DNA from 2 places in the Eubacterium sp. AB3007 genome. Region 1 is predicted to be linked to the other one. Evidence: predicted binding sites of a transcription regulator. Region 1 holds the regulator's gene; the other holds the start of a gene.

What was found. Region 1 encodes Rex, which represses fermentation and respiration genes when NADH is low (regulators of the CRP and FNR family bind a similar motif). Its sites were predicted from a motif close to ATTGTTAANNNNTTAACAAT; they were not measured.
Region 2: the regulator Rex is predicted to act here: its motif matches at 3,330-3,349, upstream of P156_RS0100520 (acyl-CoA dehydrogenase).

The regions. Positions count from the first base shown of each region.
Region 1 is NZ_JIAD01000001.1:1,303,646-1,308,835, forward strand. It holds gene dnaX (DNA polymerase III subunit gamma/tau) at 1-956, opposite strand, end outside; RNA gene ffs (signal recognition particle sRNA large type) at 1,014-1,190, opposite strand; gene P156_RS0106290 (hypothetical protein) at 1,217-2,029, opposite strand; gene P156_RS0106295 (DUF362 domain-containing protein) at 2,104-2,274, shown strand; gene P156_RS0106300 (redox-sensing transcriptional repressor Rex) at 2,335-2,976, opposite strand; gene acpP (acyl carrier protein) at 3,029-3,259, opposite strand; gene hypB (hydrogenase nickel incorporation protein HypB) at 3,369-4,043, shown strand; gene P156_RS0106315 (C69 family dipeptidase) at 4,090-5,190, opposite strand, start outside.
Region 2 is NZ_JIAD01000001.1:113,220-118,409, reverse strand. It holds gene P156_RS10985 (FAD-binding protein) at 1-1,251, opposite strand, end outside; gene P156_RS0100525 (electron transfer flavoprotein subunit beta/FixA family protein) at 1,271-2,077, opposite strand; gene P156_RS0100520 (acyl-CoA dehydrogenase) at 2,100-3,242, opposite strand; gene thiI (tRNA uracil 4-sulfurtransferase ThiI) at 3,481-4,665, opposite strand; gene P156_RS0100510 (cysteine desulfurase family protein) at 4,681-5,190, opposite strand, start outside.

The DNA of each region.
Region 1 (5,190 bases):
CTCTGTTCCTTCAACAATTCTATGTTCTCCGAAGACATGTTCAGCATATCTCCGGGATTTTTCACAAACTTCGCGATCAACAGGGCGCGGTAGTGGGCCATCCAGTCCTTCATCATCTGTCGGACGTCCTTCCCTTCCTCCATAGCGCCTTCCAGAAGCAAAAGCGCCTGGGATATGTTGCGGGTCAGCACCTTCTCCGTCAACTCGATGTAGAACTCCTCCGAGACCGTCCCCAGAAACTCCAGGATCTTGTCCCGGTCCAAACGTGCCTCCCCGGAGGACATGCACTGTTCCAGGATACTCAGGGAGTCACGCACCGATCCGTCTGCGTTCCTTGCCAGAAGTGCCAACGCCCCCTCCGTGATCTCAACGCCGTGCTCCTGGCAGATCCGGGCCATGTTGGCCTTGATCTCAGCAGCGGACACCCGCCGAAAATCCAGTCGCATACACCGGGACAGTACCGTCTGCGGCAACTTCTCCGGGTTGGTGGTGGCCAGTATGAACATCACATGTGCCGGCGGTTCCTCCAGTGTTTTCAGGAGTGCGTTGAACGCCCCGGTAGACAGCATGTGGACCTCGTCGATGATATAGACCTTCCGCCGTCCTGCACTGGGAGGATAATTGACACTCTCCCGCAGCTCCCGGATGTTCTCCACACCGTTGTTGGATGCCGCATCGATCTCAATCACATCGATGAAATTCCCCTCCGCGATCGCGCGGCAACTGGGACACTCCCCACAGGGGCGCTCACCTTCTCCAGTGCAGTTCACCGCCTTGGCCAGGATCCTGGCCGTGGTGGTCTTGCCAGTGCCCCGGGTTCCACAGAACAGATAGGCATGGCTCACCGTGTCCGTGGCGATCTGGTGCCTCAGGATCCGAACGATCTGCTCCTGTCCCAGGATCTCGTCGAACACCTCCGGTCTGTTCTCCCTGTACAAAGCCCTGTATTGCTTCATTCTGTCTCTCCACGCTCCATCGCGGGCGACGGATCGCACCGCAGTCTGGTTCTAATAAAATATCTGCCCTTTAACAGCTCCGCATGACGTTGGAGAAGGCTTATCTGCGGCACATAAGAACTTCCGCTTATTGCTGCTTCCTTCCGGACCTGACAAGGTTCACGGCATCCTATTGCGCAGGACCCAAACCATGTCAGGCGAAGCTATTAAAGGGCAGAGCCCCGTTCAATATTTAATTATATTGCTTTTGGTCTGGAATGTCAAGACTCTCCGGCCACCTTCCGCACGTTGATACTGACATTGACGATGTTAAAAGCGGTCATGGCTTCCACTACCTCCGCCAATCGCCGCTGGAACCCTTCGGCAGCCTTCCACAGCCTGCACCCCTCCCGCAGATCCACTGTGACATACATCTGCAGTGCCTCAGGCTTGGTGTTCACATAGACACGGGATACCTCCGAGATATCCGGGCTCTCTTTGGCGACACAGTGGGCGATATCCGCCACCGCCTTGTCAGAGATGATGAAATCCCCCATGTAGCTGAAGGTAGGCCGGACCACGGTCCGCTCCGACTGGGCACTTCCCCGCAGGTTGTCCTTGATGATCTTCAGCGGCGAGATAAAGTAGCCGGCGAAGGCGCGTTTCACCTGGAAGGTCGGTACCGGGATCACGTGCTTCCCCTGCCCGATCCTCTGCTTCCGCGCCACGGTACGCTCCTCTTCCGAGGTGATGTCCTCGATGTGGATGCGCTCATCGATGGGACCGAGCTCCAGGCGTGCGGCGATCCGGTCTGCCATCTGGTCCGACGTGCCCAGGATCAGAATAGAGGAGGGCTTTGTGCGGGCGATAGCGGCCATCACCTGCGCCTGATGCTCCGGCTTGTTGAACAAAGCCGTCTTGATGGCGCCCACCATGGTCTTCTGGCGCTTGGCGGAGACCCCCGCTTCCACCCGATGCCCGCAGATAAAAAGCCCATCGTCGATGATGCTTTGGATGTTTTTTTCCTTGCAGAGGTTCATGGCCTGAAAGCTTTTGCCGGTCCCGCTCTTTCCTGTCAGAGAGTAAACTTTCATCTTTACTTGCTACGTCCTTTCTGGTATAATAAAGCCGGAATTCAGTTAAGATCAATCTTATAAGGAGGAATACAATGGCTTACAAAATCACAGACGACTGCATTAGCTGTGGAGCTTGTGCACCTGAGTGCCCGGTAGAGGCGATCTCCGAAGGCGATGACAAGTATGTAATCGACGCAGATACCTGCATCGACTGCGGTGCTTGCGCAGAGTCTTGTCCTGTTGATGCGCCGGTAGAGGCATAGTGACATAGGACTGGTAGAAACAACCGCTTCGCTTACGCGAAGCGGTTTTGCTTTTGGGGACTATCCCTTTTTGCGCTTGTCGTTCATATGATACGCCAGGGAATGCAGGCTGTCGGACAGATGCACGTCCTCCAGCGCCACGTGTGAGGGGACCTCGATGTCCGCGGTGGCAAAGTTCCAGATGCCTCTCACCCCCGCAAAACAAAGCCTGTCTGCCACCCCCTGCGCGTTGTCCTTGTTGACACAGATGACGCCGATGTCGATGTTCTCCTTCTCCACATATTGGACCATATCTTCCTCGTCGAGGATGGGGACGCCGTCCAGATCGCGGCCGATGAGCGCCGGATCCACCTCGAACATAGCACAAATCTTGAACCCCTGCTTGTGGAAGTGAGTGTAGCGCCCGATGGCCTGGCCCAGGTTGCCGGCACCGACGATGACCATCTTGTAGACCTGATCCAGCCCCAGGATGGCGCTGATCTCCTTCAGCAATCCCTCTACGCTGTACCCGTATCCCTGCTGTCCAAACCCGCCGAAGTTGTTCAGATCCTGCCGGATCTGGGAAGCGGTATAGCCAATGAGTTCGCTGAACTCCTTGGAAGAGATCTTCTCTACGCCCTTCTTATTCAGTTCGATCAGGTACCTGCGATAACGCGGGAGCCGCTTGATGACGGCGTTGGATATCTTGGTATTCTTGGCCATGCTCCTCTCCTTCTCTTACAACAAGACCCGCCGGTGAGGCGGGTCTGTCCTGTTATTCGATGTTATCGTCTACAAAGCCTACGAGATCGCTCACCACCTGGAAATTCTCTGCTTCCTCATCTGGGATCTCGATGTCGAACTCCTCCTCGATCGCCATGATGATCTCTACAGCATCCAGAGAATCTGCTTCCAGATCCTTCATCAGGTTGGTATCCATAGTAACCATGGAAGGCTCAACGTTGAGCTGCTCCACGATAATATCTCTGATCTTTTCAAAAGACATAACTAACCTCCTCGCTTGTTCTAATATCAAATACATTATAGTTGAGAAGTCTTCCGATTGCAAGGGGAAATTGCTATGTGGTATACTTGTTTCAAGAAGGAGGATCACTATGGATCAGAAGGAAGTCAAGATAATCGAAGTAAAGGAAAGTATCTTTGCGGACAACGACCAGGAGGCAGACAGACTGCGAGAGGAACTGAAGAGCCGGGGGATCTTCCTGCTCAACCTCATGTCTTCTCCGGGATCCGGCAAGACCACGACCCTGACCCGGACCATTGAGATGCTGAAGGAGGAATACAGGATCGGCGTCATGGAGGCGGACATCGACTCCGATGTGGACGCCAGGGCCATCGCCGAGACCGGGGCCCGGTCCATCCAGATCCACACCGGTGGCATGTGCCATCTGGACGCAGGCATGACCGCCCAGGGACTGGAGGCTCTGGAAACAGGCGATGTAGATCTGGCCATTCTGGAGAACGTAGGGAACCTGGTATGCCCGGCGGAGTTTGACACGGGGGCATCCAAAAACGCCATGATTCTCTCCGTTCCGGAGGGAGATGACAAGCCCCTGAAATACCCCCTCATGTTCTCCATCTGCGATGTGGTGCTCGTCAACAAGATCGATGTCCTGCCTTATTTCGATTTTGACCTGGATACCTGCCGGAAAAACATCGCCCTGCGCAACCCAAAGGCAGAGGTCATCCCCATCTGCGCCAAGACCGGCGAGGGGATGGATTCCTGGGCAGACTGGCTACGCCGGGAGATCAGAGAGTGGAAGGCATGAAACGCCATACAGAGCGGGAGGGAGCTGCGGCTCCCTCCCGTTGTTATTATTTGATCTTTACTTTCTTGGTTGCCCACTTCCCGTAAACGTTCTTACCATCTACCTTTGTGATGGTCCGGACACGGAAGGTGTATTTCTTGCCTTTTTTCAGTTTCTTGCTCTTGACCTTGGTCTTGGTAGTGGACTTGGTCAGATCTGCCCATTTCTTGCCCTTCTGCTTGTACTGGATCTGGTAAGCAGTAACGCCGGAGACCGCCTTGAACTTCACGGTCGCCTTCCTGGACTTCGACTTGACCTTCAGTTTCTTGACTTTCAGCTGTTTCGCTATTTTTTTCAGCGTCTTGTTCGACTTGGTGGCTTCTTCCTTTGCCGCCTTAAGCTGCTTCTTCAGCTCCTTGATCTCTTTCGCGCTCTTGTCCTTCGACTGTTTAAGTTCCTTCTGGAGGGCGTTGATCTTATCATTCGCCTTGTCCAGCTTGCCCTGTGCCACAGTCAGCAGATATTCCGCGGGAACCTTATAATCCGGCATCACGTTCTTCTCCGCCATGGTGACCTTCAGCGGCTTGCTGAAATCTCCGGCAGCCACATAGGCTCGAAGCTCCTCAACGACAGAGTCGGTCACTTTCATGTACTGCTCCGCCTGCTCCTTCCCAATATCGGTAGCGGCTTTCTTGGCCAGTGCGGGATCGTACTCATAGATCGTGAGCATATCCTTGTCGACCTTGGCCTGCTGCTCGATCAGGCTTGCCTGGTATTTCACAAAATATTCCTTGATGCCGTCTCCAACGTGATTGGCTCTGTTCTTGTCACACAGATCGTTGATCACGTTCGCGTTCCAGTTGACCGAATTGGGCACGTAGGAAACACTGTCCACCTTGTAGGCATCGTGGACATCGGTGATCATCGCGCCGTAATACGGCAGGAAAATACCGAACTCCGCATCTGCCGGTGTGACCCATTCGATCGTCGTCATCTCCAGAGGGAATCCCTTTCTGGTCTCGAAAACATGGCACTCTGTATGGCGGTTGTTTCCAATGCTGGAAAGCCTTGGGTTCACATTCCCGTCGTACTTTGTACCCTCTCCCCGGTATCCCAGGAAGCGTATCGTCTCCAGCGCTGTCAGTTTCCGGTTCGGGGTCATCATGGT
Region 2 (5,190 bases), 1.2 Mb from region 1:
AGGGATCACCTTGTACAGGTCACCGACGATACCGAAGTCAGCAACTTCGAAGATCGGAGCATCCGGATCCTTGTTGATGGCAACGATGCAATCGGAGGTCTGCATACCAGCCAGATGCTGGATAGCGCCGGAGATTCCGCAAGCGAAGTAGATCTTCGGCTTAACGGTGGTACCAGTCTGTCCAACCTGATGGGAGTGATCGATCCAGCCAGCGTCAACAGCTGCACGGGAGGAACCAACCACGCCGCCAACCTTGTCAGCGAACTTCTTGATCAGTTCGAAACCGGAAGGATCGCCCAGTCCACGTCCGCCGGAGCAGATGATATCAGCATCAGTCAGGGAAACCATTTCCTTAGCGGACTTGACAACGTCCTTGATGGTGATGTGGATATCGTCCTCAGAAACGGTAGTCTTCACATCGATGACCTCACCGGTAGCACCCTCAACAGGCTCTCTCTTCTGCATTACGCCAGGACGTACGGTGGACATCTGCGGTCTGGTTCTCGGGCAGATGATGGTAGCCATCAGGTTTCCGCCGAATGCCGGACGGGTCTGCTTGATGCCGGTGGAAGGATCATCTGGATCCAGTGTGGAAGTATCCAGAGTGGTGTTCTTCTTGGCAAACTCGATGTAGCTGGAAACTCTTACGTCCAGTCTGGTGCAGTCAGCGGTCAGACCGGTGTTGCAGCGAGCAGCGATTCTCGGAGCGAAGTCTCTTCCGATGTGGGTAGCACCGTAGAGAACGATCTCCGGCTTGTACTCGTCGATGGCTTCCTTCAGAGCATAGGTGTATGCGTCTGTGGTGTAGTGCTGCAGAACCGGGCTGGCAATCTTGTAGACCTTCTCTGCGCCGTATGCGAAGCACTCGTCAACCAGCGGAGTGATGTCTTCTTCGGAACCCAGCAGAACTGCACAAACCTGCGTATCCTCGCTGATTTCCTTGGCCAGTCTATAGCCCTCACCGATGAGCTCCAGAGCAACGTTCATCAGCTTGCCGTCTCTCTGCTCTGCGAACACCCAAACGTGCTTGTAGTCATCCAGGTCAGCCTGAACTTCGATCTTCTTCTCTTCGATCGCACCGAACTTACATGCGGTCAGGCACTGGTTACAGAAGTCGCAGCTAGGTCCGATTGCAGCAACCTTGCCGAGCTTGTTTCCATCATATGGTTCGAAATAAAATGCGTCCTTCGGGCAGCTCTTGAAGCACTGTCCGCAACCGATACATTTTTCTTTGATAATGTTAATAGCCATTTATATTTCCTCCTCCAAATTAGATTGCATGCTTACCCTTGAGCTTGATCAGCAGATTCTTAGCCTGTTCGTTCTCAGTGTCGCCCTCGATCTTGACGCCCGGCTGCTTCGGAGCAGGAGTGAAGGATCTGAATACGTTTGTCGGGGATGCTTCCAGACCAACCTTAGTCAGGTCAACCTCGATGTCCTTGGCGTTCCAGGTCTTCATGTTCTTCTCACCATAGATGCCGTTCACGCTCATGTATCTCGGAGTGTTCAGTTCTTTAATGGTGGTCAGCAGGCAAGGCAGCTGAACCTCGATCAGTTCATAACCATCCTCGAGCTGTCTCTTAACGGTAACGGACTTTCTGTCCTCAGCCAGTTCGAATTCCTCAACGTAGGAAACCTGAGGCAGTCCCAGCTTCTCAGCCAGCTGCGGTCCAACCTGAGCGGTATCTCCATCGATAGCCTGTCTTCCGGTGAACAGCAGGTCGAAATCTCCGTTGTCCTTGACCCATCTGCGTACAGCTGCTTCCAGTGTGTTGGAGGTAGCCCATGTATCGGATCCGCCAACTGCTCTGTCGGATACCAGGATACCCTCGTCAGCGCCCTTAGCGATGCACTCGAACAGCAGATCGTTAGCCTGCGGCGGTCCCATGGAGATAACGGTAATGGTTGTATCTGGATATTTATCTTTGATCTTCAATGCTTCTTCCAGAGCGTTAGCATCGTCATTGTTCAGGATGCTTGGTACACCGTCTCTGATCAGGGTTCCGGTCTTCGGATTGATCTTGATTACGTTTGTATCAGGTACCTGCTTTGCGCATACGATAATCTTGAATGCCATTTCTAATTCCTCCTATTTATCTTTATTTGAAAGTATTAGCTGCGATTACGAGTTTCTGAACTTCAGAGGTACCCTCATAGATCTCAGTGATCTTGGCGTCTCTCATCATTCTCTCAACCGGATAATCACAGGTGTATCCATATCCGCCGTGGAACTGGACGCACTTAGTCGTTACCTTCATTGCAGTCTCAGCAGCAAACAGCTTAGCCATGGCAGCGGCCTCACCGTAAGGCTTGTGAGCATCCTCGAGGAACGCAGCTCTGTAAACCAGGAGTCTTGCAGCTTCGATTCTTGTCTTCAGATCAGCCATCTCGAACTGGAGTGCCTGCATCTGGGACAGTCTCTTTCCGAACTGCTTTCTGGCCTTCATGTAGTCAACGGTAACATCGAATGCACCCTGTGCGATACCCAGAGCCTGGGAAGCGATTCCGATACGTCCGCCGTCCAGTGTGGACAGGGCTACCTTGAATCCGTCACCAACTTCTCCCAGCAGTCTGTCCTTAGGAATTCTGCAGTTCTGGAAGATCAGCTCTGTGGTGGAGGAGGCGTGGATTCCCATCTTGTCCTCGGTCTTACCGATGGAGAATCCCGGATCACCCTTCTCTACGATGAAGGAACTGATTCCGCCGTGTGTACCCTTCTTCTTGTCGGTCATAGCCATGACTACGAAAGTGTCTGCATAGCCACCGTTGGTGATGAACACCTTGGCTCCATCCAGAACCCACTCATCGCCGTCCAGGACCGCTCTTGTCTGCTGTCCACCAGCATCGGTTCCTGCGTTAGGCTCGGTCAGACCGAAAGCACCAAGCTTACGACCCTTCAGCAGGTCAGGCAGGTACTTCATCTTCTGCTCTTCTGTACCGTAAGCGTAGATCGGCCAGCAGCAGAGGGATGTATGTGCGGAAACGATAACCGCTGTAGATGCACATACTCTAGCCAGTTCTTCCACGGTGATCGCATAGGAGATCTCGTCTCCGCCAGCTCCGCCGTACTTGGTTGGGAACGGGATACCCATCATGCCGAGCTCTGCCATCTTGGCAACAGTCTCTTCAGGGAATCTGTGCTCTTTGTCGATGTCAGCAGCCAATGGCTCAACTTCGGTCTCGGCGAAGTCTCTTACCATTTTCCTTACGAATTCCTGTTCCTTCGTCTGTAGAAAGTTCATGTAAATGCCTCCTTAGATTATAATAACGGTCCCTCTCCCGAGGGAGGTTTTTAACCGTCTGACGTTAGCTGATGCGGATGCCCTGTGAAAGTTATATTTTTCACAAACACAAATCCACACCATATTTATTTAACCATACTTGTATACTTTTTGCAAGTAATAAATGGTGTTTTTTCAGTGTGGCTTTATACGAAAAGAAGGTGATTCGGAATCGAATCACCTTCTTTTGGTATACATCTTACTGTACTTCGATCTGAATGGTCTCCTGAGACTCTACCGCGGCCTTCACCAGCCCCTCTACATCCAGTTTCGACTCGGATGCCTCGATCTGTGCAAGCCTGGGCTTGGTAGTGGGATGTTTGGGCAGGAACACAGTACAGCAATCCTCATAAGGTTCGATGGACTTCTCATAAGTACCGATCTCCTGGGCTTTGTCCATGATGTCCACCTTGTCCATGGCGATCAACGGCCGCATCACCGGCATCTGTACACAGGCATCGGTCACCACCAACGCTTCCGCGGTCTGGCTGGCAACCTGTCCCAGGTTTTCGCCGGTGATCAACATCATACAACCGGCTTTTCGGGCGATCTCCTGAGCGATGCGCATCATGAAACGACGTACCAAGATCGTAGTCTCCTCTTCCGGACAGTTCTTCACGATTTCCTCCTGGATCGGCAGCAGGTTGATGACATGCATCTTGAATCTCCCTGTATAGCCAGCCACGATCCCGGCCAGTTCCTCCACCTTCTGCTGGGCGCGCTGGCTGGTATAGGGATAGCTGTGAAAATGGACTGCCTCGATAAGCATCCCTCGCTTGGCCATCATCCACGCTGCCACAGGGCTATCAATCCCACCGGACAAAAGAACCATTCCCTTTCCGTTGGTACCAAGAGGAAGTCCTCCGAATCCGGAGATCTTCTGATCATAAATGTACGTCCGATCCGGCCGCAAATCTACGAACAGCCTGCAGTCCGGCTCATGTACGTCCACCGAAAGCACCTTGCAGCCGATAAGCACCTTGGCTCCGATGATTCTGGCGATATCCGGGGATTTCACCGGGAATCGCTTGTCAGCTCGTTTGGCCTCTACCTTGAAGGTCTTGATGCCCCTCTCCTCGATCTGCTTCAGCATGAACCGTACGGCCTCTTCTCCGATGGCGTCCAGGTCGCTAGGAGCTTCCACCGCCGGGCTGATGGACGCGACTCCGAAGACCTTGCTGATCTCCCGGATCAGATCCTGCTCCTGATGCTTCCTGGGACTTCTCACGAAAATGAGTCCCTCGTGGCGCTTCACATCCACCCCATCAAATCCTTTCAGGTTCCGGCGGATCCGTTCTACCAGCGTCTTTTCAAAATATGGCTTGTTCATCCCCTTCAACGCTACCTCGCCGCAGCGCACGATGAGAATATTCTGTTCGTTCATAGCACTTCTCCTCTATCAGCGAAAGCTGCCCAGCAGCCTGAACCGCTCCACTGCCTGCTTCACCTTCTCGATCACCACGTCCATCTCCTGGATCGTGTTGTCTCTGGACAGACTGAATCTGATCGCACCCTCGATCTCCTTGTCTGAAAGCCCCATAGCCTTCAGCACATGACTCCTTCCCTTCTTGTTCGAGGAGCAGGCGGAACCGGTGGACACGTAGATCCCCTCTCCCTCCAGTGTGTGGAGGATCACCTCTCCTCTGGTCCCCAGGAAGGAGACATTCAACACCGATGCGGCGCATTCCTTCGGATCCTCCGGACTGTTGACGCGGATGTCCCCAATGCTTTCTCTGAGGCCGTCCAGCAGATACTGTCTGACGCGATACATCCCCGCCAGCTCGCTGCCGTCGCGAACAGCCTCACAGGTTGCCAGTTCCTCTCTGGTCAGTTTGACCGCTTCTCCGAGACCGACGATCCCCGGAACATTCTCCGTTCCTGACCGGCGGTCCTTCTCCTGTCCCCCGCC